Regions from separate parts of the Pseudomonas sp. GNP013 genome, predicted to be linked through region 2. Evidence: predicted binding sites of a transcription regulator. Region 2 holds the regulator's gene; the other holds the start of a gene.

Region 1 (11,164 bases), 3.1 Mb from region 2:
GAAGGTGCGGCGCTGGATTTCGAATTCAAGCAATAACTATTGCGCACATGTGAGGCGCTGGATCGACCATTTGTCGCGGACTGGTCAGTCACTTGTCTTTTCCGTGAAAAACCCTCGTTGGACCGTTTTAAAACGGTTGTTCAGGGGCGTACCCTAGCTCCGCCATCCCATTGAGTCGTCGAGGACCTGCCGGTTATGAAATGCCGTGAAGGCTGTGGTGCTTGCTGCATCGCCCCCTCTATCAGTTCGCCATTACCCGGAATGCCCAAGGGCAAGCCGGCGGGCGAACGCTGCCTGCACCTGTCGGTCGAACAGCTATGCCAGCTGTTCGGCAAGCCCGAGCGCCCGGCGGTGTGCAGTGACTTCAAGGCGGATCTGGAGGTGTGCGGCACCGACCAGGCTGATGCAATCCGGCTGATCGGCTGGTGGGAACAGATGACGGCGGCTTGATGGGCTTTACTCTCGGAACTTCAACAATAAGGAATACAACGATGGGTTCGCTGAAACGAATGGCTGTGCTGTGCGGTTTCACGGTGTTGTTCGCGGCCACCGCGCAGGCCGAGGACTGGCAGGTGGCCAAGGACGAAGACGGCATCAAAGTGTCCCTGAGCGAGGTTGCCGGCTCCAAGTACAAGGCCTATCGCGGTGTCACCCTGATCAAGGCGCCCGTGGCGAAAATCCAGGCCCTGCAGGAAGACGTCGCCGCTGCCTGTTCATGGATTCACGAATGCAAATCCCAGAAGCTGGTGGACAAGAAGGGCGGTGAGGCCTGGACCTACACCCAGTTCAACGCACCGTTCCCGGTGACTGACCGTGATTCCTACACCCACATCACCACCACCAAAAACGCCGATGGCGGTATAACGCGCACATTGCAGGGCGTGCCGACCTACAAGCCGGAAGAAAAAGGCTACGTGCGCGTGGCGCAGGTCGAGGGTTTCTGGAAGCTCGTACCCAAGGGCGATAACCAGACCGAGGTCACCTATCAGGTGCACACGGAGCCGGGCGGCAGCGTGCCCTCCTGGTTGGCCAACAAGTTCGTGGTGGACGCGCCGTTCAACACCTTGAAAGCCCTCAAGGAACACGCCGAGAAATAACCGCTGTCGATCAGGTGCCTGTGGCCTTGAGTGGAACGTTTGACGAGCCCTCAAGGTCCAGATGGATGTGAGCCCACACATGGGTTTTATCGAGGAGGCACCGATGCAAATGTGGCAAATTACCTTCGTTGACGATCACGGTGTGCAGGCCGTGGAGCAGTTCGACTGCGACCACAAGCCCAGCCTCGAAGATGCGGCGCACATGATTCGCAACAAACTCGTGCCGGTCGCCGCCGAACTCGACCTCAACGACCTTGAGGGCCGTAAGCCGGAGCCTACGGTCAAGATCCTCAAAGATCAGAACAGTATCCAGATCCTCGACATTTCGCCCGCCGCCTGAACATTCCCTGTTTGCCAGTGCAGCCCCTCTGGTGGAGGTGATAGCTTCGCGCTACTCTGCAAGCGAGATCAGCGAATGATTCGCTAGGTACTGGTCTTGTCAGCTACATGCTTGTTTTCCCTGCGGTGCAGTCATTGCCGTGGTGCTCGCGCCAGCAGCGCGCGGGCTTCGGGAGGCACGGAAAGTCTATCCATCGGTTTTAGGAGGACGTTTCATGAGCACAGCCTATCAAGAAGACATCAGCACCCACGTCCTACGCCGCATGAAAGAAGGCGGTTTTGACTTTTCACGGTTTCACCCCATCGAGTTCTACGCGATTTTCCCGGATGAAGAACGGGCGCGCAGGGCGGCGGGTGAGTTTCGCGGCGAGTCCCTGAATGCCCAGGTCAGCGCGCGCGATGACGGCGCCTGGTATCTGGAGTTGAGCAAGATCATGTCAGCCACCTACGACGGCATAGGAGACTTCGAGCAGGACTTTGAAGCGGTGGTCGAGCCGTTGGGCGGGATCATTGAAGGATGGGGCGTCAAGCAGGAGGTGCGTGGGTTACCCATGTAGCTGTTTGCACAAGCACAGCGTATCGGCTGACCTTTGGGTCGGCCGATTTTGTTTGTGCCGTGGGAAAACGCTGCGCGGGTTTTTCGAAAGCAAAAAAAAGCCACCCAAGTCGGGTGGCCTAAAGGGAAGATCGTTGCGCTGAAACTGTAGGACGCGTCCTGTTCAGCAGATGTTGGCGATTATCCGCAGCTTGCGCCGCGCAGTGAAATCAAGTCTGACTATGCTGTTGATAGTAAAACGCCGCCTTGCGATGAAGCAGGCGGCCATGCGCTGGGTATTCTGTGCACCAGGACGGTGCTGGCAGATCCCGGCGGCCATTCAACTCACTGATGTTCAAGTGTTTATGCCGCTGGCACGGGCCTTGCGATAGTGCTCGTGTCCGGGTGACAAGGAGTTCGGCATGATCCGCACTTATTTCGACGAAATGTACGACGGGGCAGGGCAGGTACGCCCCCATTACCGCGAATTCGCCCGTTGGCTGGCGCTGACCCCGCCCGAACTGCTGGCCCAGCGTCGGCGCGAAGCCGATTTGCTGTTTCACCGTGCGGGTATCACCTTCACCCTCTATGGCGACGAGCAAGGCACTGAACGCCTGATTCCCTTCGACATCATCCCCCGCAGCATTCCGGCCAGTGAATGGCAGATTGTCGAGCGCGGCTGCATCCAGCGGGTCAAGGCGCTGAACTTGTTTCTTGCCGACCTGTATCACGAACAGCGCATTATCAAGGCGGGCATCATTCCCGCCGAACAGGTACTGGCCAACGAGCAATACCAACTGGCCATGCAGGGTCTGAATCTGCACCGTGACCTGTATTCACACGTCTCCGGGGTTGATCTCGTACGCGATGGCGACGGCACTTATTACGTACTGGAAGACAACCTGCGTACACCCAGCGGTGTCAGCTACATGCTCGAAGACCGCAAGATGATGATGCGCCTGTTTCCCGAACTGTTTGCCGCCCAGCGCATTGCACCGATCGATCATTACCCCAACCTGCTGCTCGACACGCTCAAGAGCGCCAGCCCCATCGACAACCCCAGCGTTGTGGTACTGACTCCGGGACGCTTCAACAGCGCCTTCTTCGAACACGCGTTCCTGGCCAGGGAAATGGGCGTTGAGCTGGTGGAAGGCGCCGACCTGTTCGTGCGCGATGACCACGTGTTCATGCGCACCACCGACGGGCCCAAGGCCGTGGATGTGATCTACCGTCGCCTTGATGACGCGTTTCTCGATCCGTTGGCATTCAACCCCGATTCCATGCTCGGTGTGCCCGGTCTGCTCGCGGCCTATCGCTGTGGCAATGTGGTGCTGGCCAACGCGATTGGCACTGGCGTGGCGGATGACAAGTCGGTGTACCCCTTCGTTACCCAGATGATCCGTTTTTACCTGGATGAAGAACCGATCCTGAAGAATGTGCCAACCTTTCAATGCCGCAAGCCTGACGAATTGTCCCACGTGCTGGCCAACCTGCCGCACCTGGTGGTCAAGGAAACCCAGGGCTCCGGCGGCTACGGCATGCTGGTCGGGCCGGCATCCAGCGCCGCCGAAATCGAAGCCTTTCGCGCACGCATCAAAGCCAAGCCCCACGCTTATATCGCCCAGCCGACCCTGTGTTTATCCACGTGCCCGACCTTCGTCGACAACGGCATCGCCCCGCGTCATATCGACCTGCGCCCGTTCGTGCTGTCCGGCAAGGAAACCCGCGTGGTGCCCGGCGGCTTGACGCGTGTGGCGCTGCGCGAGGGCTCGCTGGTGGTCAACTCGTCCCAGGGTGGCGGCACCAAGGACACCTGGGTGGTGGAGGACTGATGCCATGTTGAATCGAGCTGCCTTGCACCACCTGCGGGGAAACCTCCACGCCACCTTCATCCCCTCGGTGCGCCAGTTGGGCGACGCCATTTACGGTTCCTGCACGGAGGCCCCATGAGACTTTCCATCAGTCACGAAACCACCTACCACTACGAAGACCAGGTGCGCGCCAGCATCCAGTACCTGCGCCTTACACCCCACGACAGCGAGCGCCAGCAGGTCATCAGTTGGCAGCTCGACCTGCCGCGCCCGGTGCGCGCCCAGGTGGACCCGTTCGGCAACATTCTGCATGTGCTGACCCTGGATGAACCCCACGATGCAATCGTTATCCGTGCTCGCGGCCAGGTGGATATCGACGAGCTGCGTGAAGCGGAGCACGAGGGCCAGTCGGCATTTCCTTTCCTGCGCTGCACCCGCCTGACCGAGCCGGACGAGGCTCTGCGCGGCTTTGCCGACCAGCACTGTCATCAACGCCGTGACCGCAGCGCGTTGATCGACCTGATGCACGCGCTCAACCAGACCATGGTTTACACGCCTGGCGCCACCGAGGTCGATACCTGCGCAGCCCAGGCCTTCGCCGGCGGGGCGGGCGTGTGCCAGGATCATACCCACGCGTTCCTGGCCTGCGCGCGCAGCCTGGGGATTCCGGCGCGTTATGTATCGGGGTATTTATACAGCGAAGACAGCACGCACCTGGCCAGTCACGCCTGGGCCGAAGCTTGGCTGGAAGGCGCGTGGTACAGCTTTGACGTGACCAACCAGATGGCGCGGCCGGAGCGGCACCTCAAGCTGGCGGTGGGCCTGGACTATCTCGACGCCTGCCCGGTGCGTGGCATGCGCCGGGGCGGCGGGCAAGAGCAGATGCACGCCAAGGTGTTGGTGATGCCGACGCCGGTGATCGCTGTGCAGCAGCAATAATCGCACTGTTCCCACAGCATAAAACTCAGGGTTGGGATTTACGCCCGGCCATGTGCTTCAAATACCCCACCAGCAAATCCAGTTCGCTGTCGGGCAATACACTGGCGGCGAACGCCGGCATCTTCGCCTGTGGCCAGTGCCGCACGCTTTGCGGGTCGCGAATATAGTGCTTGAGAAAATCGCCGCTGAAATACTCGGTGGGGCTGTAGGGAATATTCAGGTCCGGGCCCACCTCTGCATCCCCGGCGCCATTGAGCCGATGGCAGGCCAGGCAGTTTTTCTGGAACAGCGCAAAGCCCTGGTTGATCGGATCATTCGCCGCCAGCTTCGGGTCGGGCAATAACGCCGGGAAACGCTCGGCCACGGTCTTCAACTGTTTGATGCGGGAAACCTGAAACGGCCACTGCTCCGGGCTGATCGGTCCCGCCTGCGGGTCGGTCCACACCAGGTAAAAAGGCCCGGCGCCAGGTTTGCCTGACGTCAGGGGTGGCCAGGGGTGGGCCGGGTCTTCCACCGCCAGCCAGGCGCGGGCGCCGGTTGTTTCCAGCAGGGGCGCGGCGCTGAGTTCGGCCGCAAACCCATCCAGGGCGACCGCCTGCAGATGACTCTGCGGCGCAAGCCCCGGCAGCAGTACCGCCAGCGGCACTGCGCGATATGTCATGTCGCGCTTGTAGGAAACGTCATCAATGATGTGCACCGTCTGCGCATCCGGGTGTTCGAGCAGCTCGGCGGTCTGCCAGGTCTTGCTGGTGTGGTCCAGTTCGATGGTCAATTGCGCGGCGCCGGCTGGCACGCTGAGCAGCAGGGCGAACAGCGCAAGGATCGTTTTCAACAGTGAGTCCGTTTTCAAGTGGCGATGACCTGCAAGATAGCGGAAATCAGCATGTAAAAAGACAGCCCCTGCAACGGGATCGCTATGCGCAATGCCTCGCAGGTGCTGTCAAAAACTGTAATTCTGATGCGGTGGGTGCACAGAACTCGTGGCTCGGATCGTTACCCGATAACCTTGGTTAAATTGGGCAGGATCAAAATCAATGTGGTGGCGAAAAGAATAAGTCCCGCCTGACGTACTTTCGAATGTTTGAACATGGCTGACTGCCTTTTGTTGTTATTCCTGAGCGTCAAATGCGTGCCGTTAAATTCAGTATCGCGATCTGGCGTGACATTTTTCTTACAGCTGCTCCAGCAAAACCCGGCAGCAACCTCTTACTGAGTTCAACCTTAGAGCGCTCGTTCTTGCAGTCTTAGACTCATTTCATATCAGACAATCTTAATTAGAGATTAAAAAGGCATAAGGCAGAACGCCATATTGGCGCCAATGCCTTGGCTAGACAGCTAAAACGATTAATCAGGTCATTCGCCCAGGTGCCTACCGTTCGTCCGGGCGCAGGGGGTCAAAGCAGTCAACGCATCCGCCATTGAAACCGTGTCAATCGGGCGTGAATAAAGGCGTACGGGGTGAATGCGCAGTTCTGCGCTTGCGTTGCAGGTATGTTTCAAGGCAGGCTCTGGGTGTTCATTATTCCCATCGCCGTGTCAGGTATTTTTTATGTCGCTACGCGTCTGCATTCTGGAAACCGATATCCTGCGCCCTGGCTTGATCGATCAGTACCAGGGTTATGGGCAGATGTTCAAGCGTCTGTTTTCCCGGCAGCCGATTGCTGCCGAGTTCGTCGTATACAACGTCGTGCAAGGCGAATACCCGCCGGATGACGAAACTTTTGATGCGTATCTGATCACCGGCAGCAAGGCCGATTCCTTCGGCACCGACCCCTGGATCCAGACCCTCAAAACGTATGTGCTGGAGCGTTACGCGCGCGGCGATAAATTGCTCGGCATTTGTTTTGGTCACCAGTTATTGGCATTGCTGCTCGGCGGCAAGACCGAACGCGCAAGCCAGGGTTGGGGCATGGGCATCCACGATTACACGCTCGATGCCAAGGCCCCGTGGATGAGCCCCGAGGTGCCCGAACTGACCCTGCTGATCAGTCACCAGGACCAGGTCACCACGTTGCCGGCCAATGCCACGGTTATCGCCTCGAGTGAGTTCTGCCCCATCGCCGCGTATCACATCGGCGACCAGGTGCTGTGCTTCCAGGGCCACCCTGAGTTTGTCGCTGACTATTCGCGCGAGCTGCTGGAAATTCTTCAGACGACTCTTGGGGAAAAGGTCTACACCCAGGGCGTCGCAAGCCTTGAGCGAGACCACCACGGCGCGACCGTGGCGGAATGGATGATGCGCTTCGTGGCGCACAAGCCCGAGTCGGCTTAAAGCCAGCCTGACCGCTTGAAGCTGGCCCACAGACTGATGCAGCCGGTGGCAATCAACCCGAGTACCGCGAAGTAGCCGTAGTGCCATTGCAGCTCGGGCATGTTCTGGAAGTTCATCCCATAAATCCCCGCCACCGCCGTGGGGAATGCCAGGATCGCCGCCCAGGCGGCGAACTTGCGCTGTACCACGCTCTGGCGTGACGCCTCCAGCAACACCCCGATCTCGATGGTCTGGCTGGCGATATCGCGCAGGGTGGTAAGGTCTTCCATCTGCCGCGTCACGTGGATCTGCACGTCCCGGAAGTACGGGCGCATGTTCTTGTCGATGAACGGGAAGCTCAGCTTCTGCAGTTCCTGGCTGATCTCCACCATCGGCGCCACATGGCGCTTGAGTCGCAGCACATCGCGGCGCAGGCCGTGGATCTTCTGGATGTCGCGCTCGCTCAGCGAGCTGCACAGCACGTTGCGCTCCAGCTCATCGATCTCGGCATGGATCGCCTCGCTCACGGGCTGATAGTTCTCGGTGACGAAATCCAGCAGCGCATAGAGTACGAAATCTTCCCCATGCTCCAGCAACAGCGGCCGCGCCTCACAGCGCTGACGCACAAAGCCGTAGGACGCCGAGTGACCGTTGCGCGCGGTGATGATGTAGCCATTGCCGGCAAAGATATGGGTTTCGATAAACTCCAGCTTGCCGTTCTCGCGCACCGGCGAGTAGGTGACGATAAACAGCGCATCGCCGAAGGTCTCGAGCTTCGGGCGGCTGTGCTTTTCCATCGCATCTTCGATTGCCAGTTCGTGCAGGTTGAACTGGCGTTGCAGGTTGGTCAGCTCCAGGGTGGTGGGCTCTTCCAGCCCGATCCATACAAAATGACCCGGTTTGGCGGCCCAGGCCGCGCCTTCATCAAGGGTGATATCCGTGACTTTCTTGCCATCGCTGTAGACGGCGGCTGCAACAACTCTACCCATGATGCTGATCACTTCTATCGTGAGGACAGGAGTTGGGCAGCTTAGTCTGATTGACGTTCCGTTGTTGCTCGATGACATTTCACGTCGTTCAGGTGTTCTTCAGGAGCGCGTGCTCTGCAATGTCACGGTCCATCTGCGCGATGCATTCATCCATCTGCGTCTGACATGCTTGCATCAAGGCCGGAATGTCATCCGTCGTCAGACCAATCGTAGGAATCGGCGGCAACGACCGTATGAGTACATCGCCACTGTTCCAGTGATTGAGTTGCATATGCGTGACGTAATTGCTCACGCACACCTGCACCACCGGCACACCCGCGGCAATCGCCATGTGAAAGGCGCCTTTCTTGAACGGCAATAAACCCTTGCCCAGGTTTCGCGTGCCCTCCGGGAACACCCAGATCGACGTGTCTTCATGTTGCAGGGTACGCGTGGTGGTGAGCATCGCCCGGCGCGCCTTGTGCGCATTGCCCCGGTCGATCAGCACATTGCCCGCCAGCCAGAACAGCTGGCCGAACAGCGGCACCCATTTCAGGCTCTTCTTGGCGATACACACGGTACGGTGGGGCACCACGGTGCCCAGCACAAACAGGTCGTAGTTGGACTGATGATTGGCGATCACCACGCAGGGCCCCGGTTTCTGACGCAGCGAGTCTACGTTCGCCTTTACATTCAGGCGCAGGATCCACATCGCCGGCACTGCGTACAGGCGGGCACACAAGCGACTGTTGTCCGGATTGAATGGCCGGCAAATACCCAACAGCACGCCTAGCACACCGGCGACCATGAAGTGCAGACCCATCAACAACATACGTAACAGAAACAGCATCGACACGGCCCATCGAGACAAAAGGTGGCGCAGTGTACGGATGTGCACTGTATTCGGCAATTGACCCTAAGGACGTCGGAGATAGCCGATGTTTAAGCACATGTTTCAACGATCGCTGACAAACCCCTTCTAGAGCGGCTAGGAAAGTTTCGGGTTCTCTTGTAAGAAAAAGCCCGACACGAGGTCGGGCTTCGGTGAGCGCTGTGCAGGAGGCTTAACTGAGGCCGTGGCTCTGGTCCTGGATGATTGCCTCATCCAGTGCCTCCAGCAGTGCCTTGCGTACCTTCAATTTGGTCTGCTTGTGCGCAGTCATATTGATCTTTTTCAACTGCCGCGCCGCTTCCAGGGCCGCCGCGTGCAATTCCTCAGGAGCCACCACCTTGTCGAGGAAACCCGCTTGCAGCGCACCTTGCGGGTCAAACATCTCGGCGTTGATCACCGAGCGGTGAAAGGCCGACTTGCGCAGACGGTCCCGCGCCAGCTCGATACCGGCGTGGTGCATGGTCATGCCGATCGCCACTTCGTTCAGGCCAATGCTGAACGGGCCCTCCACGCCGATCCGATAATCCGCCGACAGCAGCAGGAACGCGCCCTTGGCCACCGCATGCCCGGGGCACGCGACAATCACCGGGAACGGATGCGACAACAGGCGCCGCGCCAGCGTCGAACCGGAAGTTACCAGGCCGATGGCCTCCTTGGGGCCTGCGGTCATTACCTTCAAATCATAACCCCCCGACAGAATGCCCGGCGTCCCGGTGATGACCACCACCGCGCGATCCTTCTCGGCCTGATCCAGCGCCTCATTAAAAGCGCTGACCACCGCCGGAGAAATGGCATTCACCTTGCCGTTGCTCAAGGTCAGGGTCGCGATACCTTCTTCGAAGTGGTAGGCAATCAACTCACTCATGACGCGTTTCCTTGCAGGACTTGTTAGAGAAGAATGCAGCAGACGTTACCCACCACGCACGCCTCGGTAAAGCGCCGTGACTGACTACCCAGTCAGGCTTTTCCCACACCTGCAAGGGCAGACGGCCCGGAGCAGGGTGTGAAAGGCGAGTCAGAGCCATGCCACCAGTGCCCGAGAATGACACAATCACCGCCCCCGTCGGGGACGTCCTGACGGAGCGGTCTAACCGCATGAAAATTCTGAAAAAAACCTTTGCCATCAGAAAGGCTTTCGACTACATTAGCGCGCCTCGACAGACTGAACTGGTTTGCCGAGATACGGTGAAGTGTCCGAGTGGCTTAAGGAGCACGCCTGGAAAGTGTGTATACAAGAAATTGTATCGAGAGTTCGAATCTCTCCTTCACCGCCAAATTTGATGTAAACAAAACCCCTGGTTTCGAGAGAAATCAGGGGTTTTGTAGTTTCTGGCCCTTGAAAAGGCGCGTTCAGGCAGCTCGCAAAACCATGGGCCGTCCTCTGAGGTCTGGCCCATGATACGTCGCTTGCCAGAGTAATGACTCTGACGGTTCCTGCTTACTGCGCAGCCTTCAACTTGACCACATCACCCGAAATCTTCGTGGTATAGCCGCTCAATACCCACGCCCAGAACCACTTCTCCTGAATTTGTGTATTGATCAGCGCATCACCGCCTTTGGCCTGGATGGCGGCGGTCTGTGCACGCACGAAGCGGCTGTTCTGGCCGATCGGGATGATGCCGAACAGCATGATGCCGGTGGCGCTGGCTTCGCTGTGGCCCAGTACGGTGTACTGGCTGCTGTCGTATTGCGGGGATTTGATGGCGGTGCCGGTGCAGCCGGCGAGGGTGAAACCGAGAACGGCTGCTGCAACTGCTTGACGGGCGTACTTCACGGGTAACTCCATGGGCTGAATATCGAGATTCAATTCTCGAAGGCGCGACACTCTAATGGCGTGAAGGCCGGATTGAAATCCGTCGTGGGAAATTTCCTGGGTTTCTGTGGCGAGCGGGCTTGCCCCGCGTTGGGGTGCGAAGCGCCCCCAATCGAGCAAAACGCGGTGTACCTGATACGGCTCAGCGCCTGGCTTTGGGGCTGCTGCGCAGCCCAGCGCAGGACAAGCCTGCTCGCCACAGGGAGTCTGCGCTTAACTGAACGGCATTAGGGCAAGCTCGCTCGCCACAAAGCGCGTCACGCCTTCAATCAGAGATGCAACCAGGCCAGGCTGCCGAGTATCACGGCCACGCCGCCGGCGGTATACGACAGGCGCTTGAGCCATTCCTTGCGCGTGAGCAAGGTAATCGCCGCCAACGAAATCGCGATCTGGATCGCGGTCATCGCCTGTGCCCAGCGGTGGTGCTGGTGCAGGGCCTCCTCGGACTTGTCATTCCATTCCCTGGAGGTGGCTTCAAGTTTTTCCGCCTGCTTGCGTACTTCCTCCTTCTGGCCTTTA
Region 2 (11,164 bases):
GCTTTGGAGGCTCACCATGGAGCACTGGAAACGCACGATCGAACGGGCCAATCGCTGTTTTATGGCCGGTGAACTGGTTGACGCTCGCGAGGCCTACCTGCAAGCCTTGGCCCTGGCGCAAGTGTTGTTCGAACGCTGGGCGGATGCCGACGAAGCGGTGGCGGCCTGCGTCATTTCCCATCACAACCTGGCGGACCTGCACCTGCGCCTGAACCAGCCTGAGGAAAGCGCCGAATACCTCTGCGCGGTCCATCAGCGCCTGTTGCAGACCATGCAGGACCCGCGTCTGCCGCCGCAACTGCGTGAGGCGGCATTGCGCCAAAGCAGCAAAACCTACGTCGAACTGCTGAATTTCATCAGCGATCACGGTGAATACCCACGCACTCATCGCCTGCTGGGCGGTGCCGCGGTGCAACCGACCCCGTCTCAATACGGAGCACATTGATATGAGTTACACCTTGCCTGCCTTGCCCTACGCCTACGATGCCCTGGAACCGCACATCGATGCGCAAACCATGGAAATCCACTACACCAGGCACCATCAGACCTACATCAACAACTTGAACGCTGCGGTTGATGGTACTGAGTTTGCCGACTGGCCGATTGAAAAGCTGGTGTCCAGCGTCCAGCAGTTGCCCGAGAAGTTGCGCGCTGCGGTGATCAATCAGGGCGGGGGCCATGCTAACCACTCGTTGTTCTGGGCCGTCATGTCGCCCAAAGGTGGCGGCAAGCCCGAAGGCGCACTGGGCAAGGCGATTGATCAGCAATTGGGCGGCTTCGAAAGCTTCAAGGAGGCATTCACCAAAGCCGCGCTGACCCGCTTCGGCAGCGGTTGGGCCTGGCTGAGCGTTACTCCGCAAAAGACCCTGGTGGTGGAAAGCAGCGGTAATCAGGACAGCCCGCTGATGAACGGCAATACCCCGATCCTGGGTCTGGACGTTTGGGAGCATGCGTATTACCTGCTGTACCAGAACCGCCGCCCGGAATACATCAACGCCTTCTACAGCGTTATCAACTGGCCCGAAGTGTCTGCACGCTATCAGGCCGCCGTGGCCTGATATTTATCTCCATAACAAGACCTAAGGCCGACTATGGGTACTGGAACACTGGCGATCAGCAGCGTGCGATTGTTTCGCTATGCGTTTGGCTCGCTGCTGCTGCTGGCAGGCACTGCATTGCTGGTGGCCCACGGGCTGGCCTGGCTGGACCTGGAACCGCGCATCCTGCGTGCCCTGCAGGGCGGTGCGCTCTGCGCGCTCGGCACAGCTTTGGGCGCGGTACCCGTACTGGTAATCCGGCGCATGCCGGTGGCGTTGAGCGATACGCTATTGGGCTTCGGGGCGGGGGTGATGCTGGCTGCGACCGCCTTTTCGCTGGTGGTGCCGGGTATTTCCGCCGCCGAAAGCCTGGGGCTTTCGCCTTGGGCCGCCAGTGGCCTGATCAGTTTCGGCATCATGCTGGGCGCATTCGGGCTGTATTTGGTGGATCGCAAGGTTTCCGGCACCAGTCCGGAGATGTTGGTGGGCACACCGGATAAACCGGTCATCCCGCCTCGAATCTGGTTGTTTGTATTTGCCATCATCGCCCACAACATTCCGGAAGGCATGGCGGTGGGGGTGTCCGCCGGCGGCGGCATGCCGGATGCCGACAGCCTGGCGATGGGCATCGCGCTGCAGGATGTGCCGGAAGGACTGGTGATCGCGCTGGTACTGGCGGGAGCAGGTATGTCGCGGGTCAAGGCGTTCCTGATCGGCGCCGCTTCAGGCCTGGTGGAACCGGTGTTCGCCGTGCTCTGTGCCTGGCTGGTCACCCTTGCAGAAGTGCTGTTGCCATTGGGCCTGGCATTGGCTGCGGGCGCGATGCTGCTGGTGGTGACTCACGAAGTGATCCCCGAGTCGCGGCGCAATGGTCACGACAAGCTTGCCAGCCTTGGGTTGTGCCTGGGGTTTTGCTTGATGATGGTGATGGACACTGCCCTGGGTTAGGCCGCGCTGCTACTCAGGTTGGCGGTTATTCACCTTCGTCAAACTTGTTGTTGATCAACTCCACCAAGGCTGCCATCGCTTCCTCCTCCTGCTCACCTTCGGTTTTCAGATGAATCGTGGTGCCCTTGCTCGCAGCCAGCATCATGATTGCCATGATGCTTTTGCCATCGACCATCGACTCCGGTGTACGCCCGGCGCGGATCTGGCAAGGAAACTTCCCGGCAACGCCGACGAATTTGGCCGAAGCCCGGGCGTGGAGGCCCAGCTTGTTGATAATTTGAATTTCCAGAGCGGGCATCGCGGAGGTGTTCCTTTCAGCTTAGGTCGCGGTGGCGGACCTGAACGTTCTTGAGGGTTTGCTGCAGCACCAGGCCAAGACGTTCTGTCAGGTAGACGGAGCGGTGGTGACCGCCGGTGCAGCCGATGGCTATGGTGACATAAGCGCGATTGCTCGCGGCAAAGCGCGGCAGCCATTTGAGCAGGTAGGTGGAGATGTCCTGGAACATATCCTCCACATCCGGTTGCGCGGCCAGGTAATCGATCACCGGCTGATCCAGACCGGATTGTTCGCGCAACTCTGGCTTCCAGTAAGGATTGGGCAGGCAGCGCACGTCGAACACCAGGTCGGCATCCACCGGCATGCCGCGTTTGAAGCCAAATGACTCGACCAGAAAGGCGGTACCGGGCTCAGGCTGATTGAGCAGACGCAGCTTGATGGCGTCGCGCAGCTGGTACAGGTTCAGGTTGGTGGTGTTGATCTTGAGGTCGGCCAGATCAATGATCGGCCCCAGCAGCGTGGTCTCGTCTTCGATGGCCTCGGCCAGCGAGCGGTTCGGGCTGCTCAGCGGGTGGCGCCGGCGGGTTTCGGAGAAACGCTTGAGCAGCGTCTCTTCGTCGGCGTCCAGGTACAGCACATCACAATGAATATGCTTGCCGCGCACTTCTTCGAGCAGTTCAGGGAACCGCGAGAGGTGGCTGGGCAGGTTGCGTGCATCAATCGAAACGGCGACCAGCGGTTGCGCCAATTCGGTATGGATAAGCGCGCGTTCGGCCAGTTCCGGCAGCAGGCCGGCGGGCAAATTATCGATGCAATAAAAACCGCTGTCTTCAAGCACATTGAGTGCGGTGCTTTTACCCGAGCCGGAGCGGCCACTGACAATGATCAGGCGCATGGTTATTGCTCGTCCAGCACAACCTGATACAACGCCTCATTGCTGCTGGCGTTGCGCAGTTTATGACGTACTTCCTTGCGGTCGAGCATGCTGGCGATCTGCCGAAGCAGTTCCAGGTGAGCATCGGTGGCCGCTTCCGGGACCAGCAAAACGAAGAGCAGGTCGACCGGAGCGCCGTCGATGGCATCGAAATCAATGGGTCTTTCCAGGTGCAGCAAGGCGCTGACCGGTGTGTCGCAGCCTTTGAGTCGGCAGTGAGGAATGGCGATGCCGTTGCCAAAACCGGTGGAGCCCAGTTTTTCACGGTCGATCAGGGCCTTGAACACGACCTGCTCATCCAGCTCGGGCACTTCCCGGCTGATCAGGTTGGCAATGTGTTCGAGGGCTTTTTTCTTACTGCCACCCGGCGCGTTCACCAGGGAACGGCCGGGGGTCAGGATGGTTTCAAGTCGGATCATGGGGGGGAGTTAACGACCTGTACCTTGCATCAGGTGCAGATTCTTTTCCTTATGCTTTATGAGTTGGCGGTCGAGCTTGTCGTAGAGCGAGTCAATCGCCGCGTACATGTCTTCGTGTTCCGCATTGGCGACGAGCTTGGCATTCGGTACGTGCAGGGTGGCTTCGATTTTCTGCTTGAGCTTGTCGACCTCCATGATGACCTGCACATTGGTGATCTTGTCGAAATGCCCCGCAAGCTTGTTCAGCTTGCTCTCGGTGTATTCACGCAGGGGCTTGGTGACTTCCAGCTGGTGTCCACTGATGTTGACTTGCATACAGCTTCTCCTTCGTTGCCAGTGCATAAAGCGACAGGCGAAAAGCGCCTGCCACTGGAACGCTGTGGCCCGCCCGTCACATCAACCGCTTACGCTCGCTGGAAGGCGCGATCCCAAGGGATTCGCGATACTTGGCGACGGTTCGACGGGCGACCTGAATGCCTTGTGCCTCCAGTAAACCAGCGATCTTACTGTCACTCAATGGCTTTTTCTGATTTTCCGCGGCAACCAGTTTTTTGATGATTGCGCGAATCGCCGTGGACGAGCATTCGCCGCCTTCGGAGGTGCTGACGTGGCTGGAGAAAAAGTATTTCAGCTCATATATACCCCGCGGGGTATGCATGAATTTCTGTGTGGTGACCCGCGAAATCGTCGATTCGTGCATGCCCACCGCTTCCGCGATATCGTGCAGCACCAGCGGTTTCATCGCTTCGTCGCCGTACTCCAGGAAGCCGCGCTGATGCTCGACGATCTGGGTGGCCACTTTCATCAGGGTTTCGTTGCGGCTTTGCAGGCTCTTGATGAACCAGCGGGCTTCCTGCAACTGATTGCGCATGAAGGTGTTGTCGGCACTGGTGTCGGCGCGGCGCACAAAGCCGGCGTACTGCGGGTTGACCCGCAGGCGCGGCACGGATTCCTGGTTCAACTCCACCAGCCAGCGCTCGTTGTCCTTGCGGACGATCACGTCGGGGACCACGTATTCGGCTTCGCTGGATTCGATCTGCGAGCCCGGCCTCGGGTTGAGGCTCTGCACCAGCTCGATGACCTGGCGCAGTTCATCTTCCTTGAGCTTCATGCGACGCATCAGCTGGCTATAGTCACGGCTGCCCAACAGGTCGATGTAGTCGGTAACCAGGCGCTGGGCTTCAGCGAGCCATGGCGTCCTGGCGGGCAATTGACGCAATTGCAGCAGCAGGCATTCACTGAGGTTGCGCGCACCGATACCGGCGGGCTCGAACTGCTGGATACGGTGCAGGACGGCTTCAATCTCGTCCAGCTCGATATCCAGTTCGGGGTCGAAAGCCTCCAGAATTTCGTCGAGCGTCTCGTCCAGATAGCCCTGGTTGTTGATGCAGTCGATCAGGGTGACGGCGATCAGGCGATCAGTGTCGGACATCGGCGCCAGGTTCAACTGCCACAGCAGGTGGCTTTGCAAGCTCTCGCCGACGGAGGTGCGGGTGGTGAAGTCCCACTCGTCATCATCATTGCTGGGCAAGCTGCTCGCGCTGGTCTGGTAGACGTCTTCCCAGGCGGTGTCCACGGGCAGTTCGTTGGGAATGCGTTCGTTCCAGTCGCCTTCCTCGAGGTTGTCCACCGTGGGGGCAGTTTCCTGATAGGAGGGTTCCTGCACGTCCGGGTTGGGTTTTTGCTCGATGTTGTCGGCCAGTGGGTCTGCATTATCGAAGTCGTCGCCTTCTTCCTGGCGTTCGAGCATCGGATTGGACTCCAGGGCCTCCTGGATTTCCTGTTGCAGGTCCAGGGTCGACAATTGGAGCAGGCGGATGGCCTGTTGCAGCTGCGGTGTCATCGTCAGCTGCTGGCCCATTCTCAGGACTAGCGATGGTTTCATGGCAGGGGCTTAACACCTTATTCGCCGGCGCAATGCGCCATCCACGACAGGGCGCGCGAGCGCCAAACATAAGCAAATTATATGCCTGATATCAGGTGCTTTGCCTAGAGCGCGATGACAATAAAAATACTGAGGTTTTCATTGACTCGCGCGCTCGTCGGCGAACGCCCTGATACCACCGTGTCTACAGGCGGAACTCGTGACCCAGGTACACTTCCTTGACCAGTTCGTTGGCCAGGATAGTCGCCGAATCGCCTTCGGCGATCAGTTGGCCATCGTTGACGATATAGGCGGTCTCGCAGATATCGAGGGTCTCACGGACGTTGTGGTCGGTGATCAGCACACCGATACCCTTGGCCTTGAGATGATGGATGATCTGCTTGATGTCGCCGACCGAAATCGGGTCGACGCCGGCAAACGGTTCGTCCAGCAGGATGAACTTGGGTGCCGTCGCCAGGGCGCGGGCGATTTCCACGCGGCGACGCTCACCACCGGACAGACTCATGCCGAGGTTGTCGCGAATGTGGTTGATGTGGAATTCCTGCAGCAGGCTTTCCAGCTCCTGACGGCGGCCGTCGCGGTCGAGTTCCTTGCGGGTCTCGAGGATCGCCATGATGTTGTCGGCAACCGACAGCTTGCGGAAAATCGACGCTTCCTGTGGCAGATAGCCGATACCGGCGCGTGCACGACCGTGCATGGGCTGGTGGCTGACGTCGAGGTCGTCGATCAGCACACGCCCCTGGTCGGCCTGGACGAGGCCCACGATCATGTAGAAGCAGGTGGTCTTGCCGGCGCCGTTGGGGCCGAGCAAGCCGACGATCTGGCCGCTGTCGATCGACAGGCTGACGTCGCGCACGACCTGACGGCTTTTGTAGGCCTTGGCCAGATGCTGGGCTTTCAGGGTTGCCATTACTCGGCCTTCTTCTTCGGCTGGATAACCATGTCGATTCGCGGACGGGGTGCAGTGACCTTGGAGCCATTGGCGCGACCGGCGTTGGCGATCTGCTTCACGGTGTCATAGGTGATTTTTTCACCTTCCGTGGAGTTGCCATCGGGGCTCAGCACCTTGGCCTGGTCGATCAGCACGATGCGATTCTGCTGGGCGTGATACTGGATGGTCTTGCCGTAGCCCTTCATCGGGCCGGTATCGGCAGGGGCCTGCTTCTGCTCGAAGTAGGCCAGGTTACCCACCGACGTCACCACGTCGATGTCGCCAGCCGGGGTGCGGGTGAGGGTCACCGTGTTGCCGGTGATCTTCATCGAGCCCTGGGTGATGATGACGCCGCCGGTGTAGGTTGCGACGCCTTGCTTGTCATCGAGCTGAGCATCGTCAGCCGAGATGTGGATCGGTTGCTGGCTATCGTTCGGCAGAGCCCAGGCGCTCACGCTTCCCAGTGCTGCGCCCAGACCGAGCAAAATAGGGAGAGTTTTAACGAGCCTCATACTGTCCTCTTACGTTCGATAGCAGGTGTATCCTGCTTTCTTTCAAATACGCTTTCATTCCCTTGCCAGTCGATACACCGCCAGCGCCGTCGATTCTAACGTCTTGCTCGGTCTGCGCATATTGCCTTTGTGGGAATACGGTCATGCGACTGCTGGTAATGATGGTGTCGCGGTTCTGCGCGTCAGTTCGTGCGACGCGCACCGAGTCGATCAGTTCCACCTCGGTGCCGTCCGGGTTGACCTCGCCACGCTTGCTGGTCACGTGCCACGGGAACTCGGTGCCACGGTACAGATTCAGGTCCGGGTTGGTCAGCAGCGTGACTTCGGAAGCCTTCAAATGCTCGACCTTGTCCGATGTCATCTCGTACTGCACCTTGCCATCGGGCAGAAACTGCACGCTGTAGGCGTTGGTTGCGTAATAGTCGATAACCCCTTCGTCAACCTGCGCAACAGGCTGGTCGAGAAAGCGCTCCGGGCTGATATTCCAGTAGCCTACCGCGAGGAACAGCGCGGCAATGACCCCGAATAACAGGAAGTTGCGAATCTTTTTGCTCAGCATAAAACGCTCTATAGGTAGGCGGCGTGGGCCGCTTCAAGGCGGCCCTGGGCACGCAGGATCAGCTCGCAGAACTCGCGGGCGGCGCCTTCGCCGCCGCGGGCGGTCGTGACGCCATGGGCGTGTTCACGCACGAACGCAGCAGCATTGGCGACGGCCATGCCCAGGCCCACGCGGCGAATCACCGGCAGGTCCGGCAAGTCGTCACCCAGGTAGGCGACCTGCTCATAGCTTAGGTTGAGTTGGCCAAGAAGCTCGTCGAGCACCACCAGTTTATCCTCACGGCCCTGATACAGGTGAGGAATACCCAGGTTTTGTGCGCGGCGTTCCACAACGGGTGTTTTTCGACCACTGATAATGGCCGTTTGCACGCCTGCGGCCATCAACATCTTGATGCCCTGGCCATCGAGGGTGTTGAACGTCTTGAATTCGCTGCCATCTTCGAGGAAGTAAAGGCGGCCATCAGTCAATACGCCGTCCACGTCGAAAATCGCCAATTTGATGTGTTTGCCGCGTTGCAGCAGGTCGTCGCTCATTTACATCACTCCCGCACGCAGCAAGTCGTGCATGTTCAGGGCGCCAATCGGGCGGTCGTCGGCATTGACCACCACCAGCGCGCCGATCTTGTGGTCTTCCATGATCTTCAGCGCTTCGGCTGCCAGCATCTCGGGGCGTGCCGTCTTGCCGTGGGGCGTCATCACCGCATCAATGGTGGCCGTGTGGATATCGATGGTGCGGTCCAGGGTGCGACGCAGGTCGCCGTCCGTGAACACGCCGGCCAGTCGCCCGTCCGCTTCCAGAATAACGGTCATGCCCAGGCCCTTGCGCGTCATTTCCATCAGCGCATCCTTGAGCAGGGTACCGCGCTGGACGTGAGGCAGTTCATCCCCCGAATGCATCACATGTTCCACCTTGAGCAGCAGGCGACGGCCCAGGGCACCACCGGGGTGGGAAAACGCGAAGTCTTCAGCGGTGAACCCGCGCGCTTCGAGCAGCGCCACGGCGAGCGCATCGCCCATCACCAGGGTGGCGGTGGTGGAGGAGGTCGGCGCCAGGTTAAGCGGGCACGCTTCGTGGGTCACGTGTACGTTCAGATTGACGTCGGCGGCCTTGGCCAGCGTCGACTCCGGGTTGCCGGTGACACTGATCATCTGGATACCCAGGCGCTTGATCAGCGGCAGCAGGGTCACGATTTCGTTGGTGGTACCGGAGTTGGACAGGGCCAGGATCACGTCGTCGCGGGTGATCATGCCCATGTCGCCATGACTGGCTTCAGCCGGGTGCACGAAAAAAGCGGTGGTACCGGTGCTCGCCAGGGTGGCGGCAATCTTATTGCCGACATGGCCGGATTTGCCCATGCCGACCACCACAACGCGGCCCTTGCTGGCCAGAATCAGCTCACAGGCGCGTACAAAATCCGCGTCGATATGGGCCAGCAAGCCTTCTACGGCTTCAAGCTCCAGGCGGATCGTACGTTGTGCGGATTGAATGAGGTCGCTGGATTGGCTCATGTCTGAAGTCGTATAGCCTGACGAAAAGTCGGCGATTATAGCGGTAATGAACAATTCCCTCACGCTAGATCGTCAGGGTTTATTCGATAGGCGCAAATTTACACTCGGTTACATCCTCGCGGTTTTTTCGCTGTCCTGATTCTGAACGAGCGATGTTCCGGCCTTGGGGGCTCTGCACCAGCGGTGATATAGTTCGCCGCTTGTTCGGCCCGCCCAGCACACGCGGCTATTTATATTGCGCAAGCGTGTAAACGTTTGTCGTTCACGTGGTGTCTGAGTGTGAGTCCGCATCCCAAGGAGTTTAGATGAGTGCCGATAACGCCTACGCGGTCGAGCTGAAGGGCCTTTCCTTCAAGCGCGGGACGCGCAGCATCTTCAATAACGTCGATATTCGCATTCCCCGCGGCAAGGTCACGGGCATCATGGGGCCTTCCGGTTGCGGCAAGACCACCCTGTTGCGTCTGATGGGCATGCAGTTGCGGCCCAGCGCCGGCGAAGTGTGGGTCAATGGCCAGAACCTGCCGACGCTGTCGCGCAGTGATCTGTTCGACGCGCGCAAGCACATGGGTGTGCTGTTCCAGAGCGGCGCGCTGTTCACAGACCTGGACGTGTTCGAGAACGTGGCCTTCCCGTTGCGGGTGCATACCCAGCTGTCCGACGAGATGATTCGTGACATCGTGTTGTTGAAACTGCAGGCCGTCGGCCTTCGCGGAGCCATCGACCTGATGCCGGACGAACTGTCAGGCGGCATGAAGCGCCGTGTCGCGCTGGCGCGAGCCATTGCCCTGGATCCGCAGATCCTCATGTACGACGAGCCCTTCGTGGGCCAGGACCCGATCGCCATGGGTGTCCTGGTGCGCCTGATCCGTCTGCTCAACGATGCGCTGGGAATCACCAGTATCGTGGTCTCCCACGACCTGGCCGAAACAGCGAGCATCGCCGACTACCTGTATGTCGTCGGCGATGGCCAGGTGCTGGGGCAGGGCACGCCCGAAGAGCTGATGAACGCCGACAACCCGCGCATTCGCCAATTCATGACCGGTGATCCCGATGGTCCGGTGCCCTTTCATTTTCCGGCAGCGGATTACCGCTCAGACCTTCTGGGGAAGCGTTGATGCGCAAGACATCTCTTATCGAGAAGGTTCGCCTTTTCGGTCGGTCCGGCATCGATATCATCGAAGTGCTGGGTCGTTCGACCATTTTCCTGTTCCACGCCCTGCTGGGGCGCGGTGGCATCGGCGGTGGCTTTGGCCTGCTGCTTAAGCAATTGCACGCTGTGGGCGTGATGTCGCTGGTGATCATCGTGGTGTCCGGGGTTTTCATCGGCATGGTGCTGGCGCTGCAAGGCTTCAACATCCTTTCGAGCTATGGCTCGGAACAGGCGGTAGGCCAGATGGTTGCCCTGACGCTGCTGCGTGAGCTGGGGCCGGTGGTGACCGCGCTGCTGTTCGCCGGGCGCGCAGGTTCTGCACTGACCGCCGAAATCGGCAACATGAAATCCACCGAGCAGTTGTCCAGCCTGGAAATGATCGGTGTGGACCCGCTCAAGTACATCGTTGCCCCACGCCTGTGGGCCGGCTTCATTTCCCTGCCGCTGCTGGCGATGATTTTCAGCGTGGTGGGCATCTGGGGCGGCTCTTGGGTTGCCGTGGACTGGCTGGGCGTCTATGACGGTTCCTACTGGGCCAACATGCAAAACAGCGTGACCTTCACGGGTGATGTGCTCAACGGCATCATAAAGAGCATTGTCTTCGCGTTTGTCGTGACCTGGATCGCCGTATTCCAAGGCTATGACTGTGAGCCCACTTCAGAGGGGATCAGCCGTGCCACCACCAAGACCGTTGTGTACGCCTCGCTGGCGGTACTGGGCCTTGACTTCATTTTGACCGCCTTGATGTTTGGAGACTTCTGATGCAAAACCGCACTGTGGAAATCGGTGTCGGCCTTTTCTTGCTGGCTGGCATCCTGGCTTTACTGTTGCTGGCCCTGCGGGTCAGCGGTCTTTCGGCCAGCCCCACCGCCGATACCTATAAACTTTACGCGTACTTCGACAATATCGCCGGTTTGACTGTCAGAGCTAAAGTGACCATGGCCGGTGTCACCATCGGCAAGGTCACGGCAATCGATCTGGATCGCGACAGCTTCACCGGGCGA

Evidence for each region. Region 2 encodes sigma-54, which starts transcription at its own class of promoters, with help from an activator protein. Its sites were predicted from a motif close to ANTGGCATNNANNTTGCTNT; they were not measured.
Region 1: the regulator sigma-54 is predicted to act here: its motif matches at 2,342-2,361, upstream of ACXX81_RS04690 (circularly permuted type 2 ATP-grasp protein).

The regions. Positions count from the first base shown of each region.
Region 1 is NZ_JBTGUT010000001.1:1,010,323-1,021,486, forward strand. It holds gene ACXX81_RS04665 (translation initiation factor 2) at 1-36, shown strand, start outside; gene ACXX81_RS04670 (YkgJ family cysteine cluster protein) at 196-450, shown strand; gene ACXX81_RS04675 (START domain-containing protein) at 492-1,097, shown strand; gene ACXX81_RS04680 (hypothetical protein) at 1,201-1,437, shown strand; gene ACXX81_RS04685 (ribonuclease E inhibitor RraB) at 1,652-1,993, shown strand; gene ACXX81_RS04690 (circularly permuted type 2 ATP-grasp protein) at 2,394-3,803, shown strand; gene ACXX81_RS04695 (transglutaminase family protein) at 3,918-4,721, shown strand; gene ACXX81_RS04700 (cytochrome c) at 4,747-5,553, opposite strand; gene ACXX81_RS04705 (amidotransferase) at 6,271-6,993, shown strand; gene ACXX81_RS04710 (magnesium and cobalt transport protein CorA) at 6,990-7,961, opposite strand; gene ACXX81_RS04715 (lysophospholipid acyltransferase family protein) at 8,050-8,790, opposite strand; gene ACXX81_RS04720 (crotonase/enoyl-CoA hydratase family protein) at 9,005-9,697, opposite strand; tRNA gene ACXX81_RS04725 (tRNA-Ser) at 10,017-10,106, shown strand; gene ACXX81_RS04730 (hypothetical protein) at 10,271-10,606, opposite strand; gene ACXX81_RS04735 (DUF4337 domain-containing protein) at 10,915-11,164, opposite strand, start outside.
Region 2 is NZ_JBTGUT010000001.1:4,148,382-4,159,545, reverse strand. It holds gene ACXX81_RS18350 (DUF2753 family protein) at 17-445, shown strand; gene ACXX81_RS18345 (superoxide dismutase) at 447-1,058, shown strand; gene ACXX81_RS18340 (ZIP family metal transporter) at 1,092-1,985, shown strand; gene ACXX81_RS18335 (HPr family phosphocarrier protein) at 2,011-2,283, opposite strand; gene rapZ (RNase adapter RapZ) at 2,300-3,157, opposite strand; gene ptsN (PTS IIA-like nitrogen regulatory protein PtsN) at 3,160-3,615, opposite strand; gene hpf (ribosome hibernation-promoting factor, HPF/YfiA family) at 3,625-3,930, opposite strand; gene ACXX81_RS18315 (RNA polymerase factor sigma-54) at 4,007-5,500, opposite strand; gene lptB (LPS export ABC transporter ATP-binding protein) at 5,685-6,410, opposite strand; gene lptA (lipopolysaccharide transport periplasmic protein LptA) at 6,410-6,943, opposite strand; gene lptC (LPS export ABC transporter periplasmic protein LptC) at 6,930-7,502, opposite strand; gene ACXX81_RS18295 (KdsC family phosphatase) at 7,511-8,035, opposite strand; gene ACXX81_RS18290 (KpsF/GutQ family sugar-phosphate isomerase) at 8,036-9,010, opposite strand; gene ACXX81_RS18285 (ATP-binding cassette domain-containing protein) at 9,316-10,125, shown strand; gene mlaE (lipid asymmetry maintenance ABC transporter permease subunit MlaE) at 10,125-10,922, shown strand; gene mlaD (outer membrane lipid asymmetry maintenance protein MlaD) at 10,922-11,164, shown strand, end outside.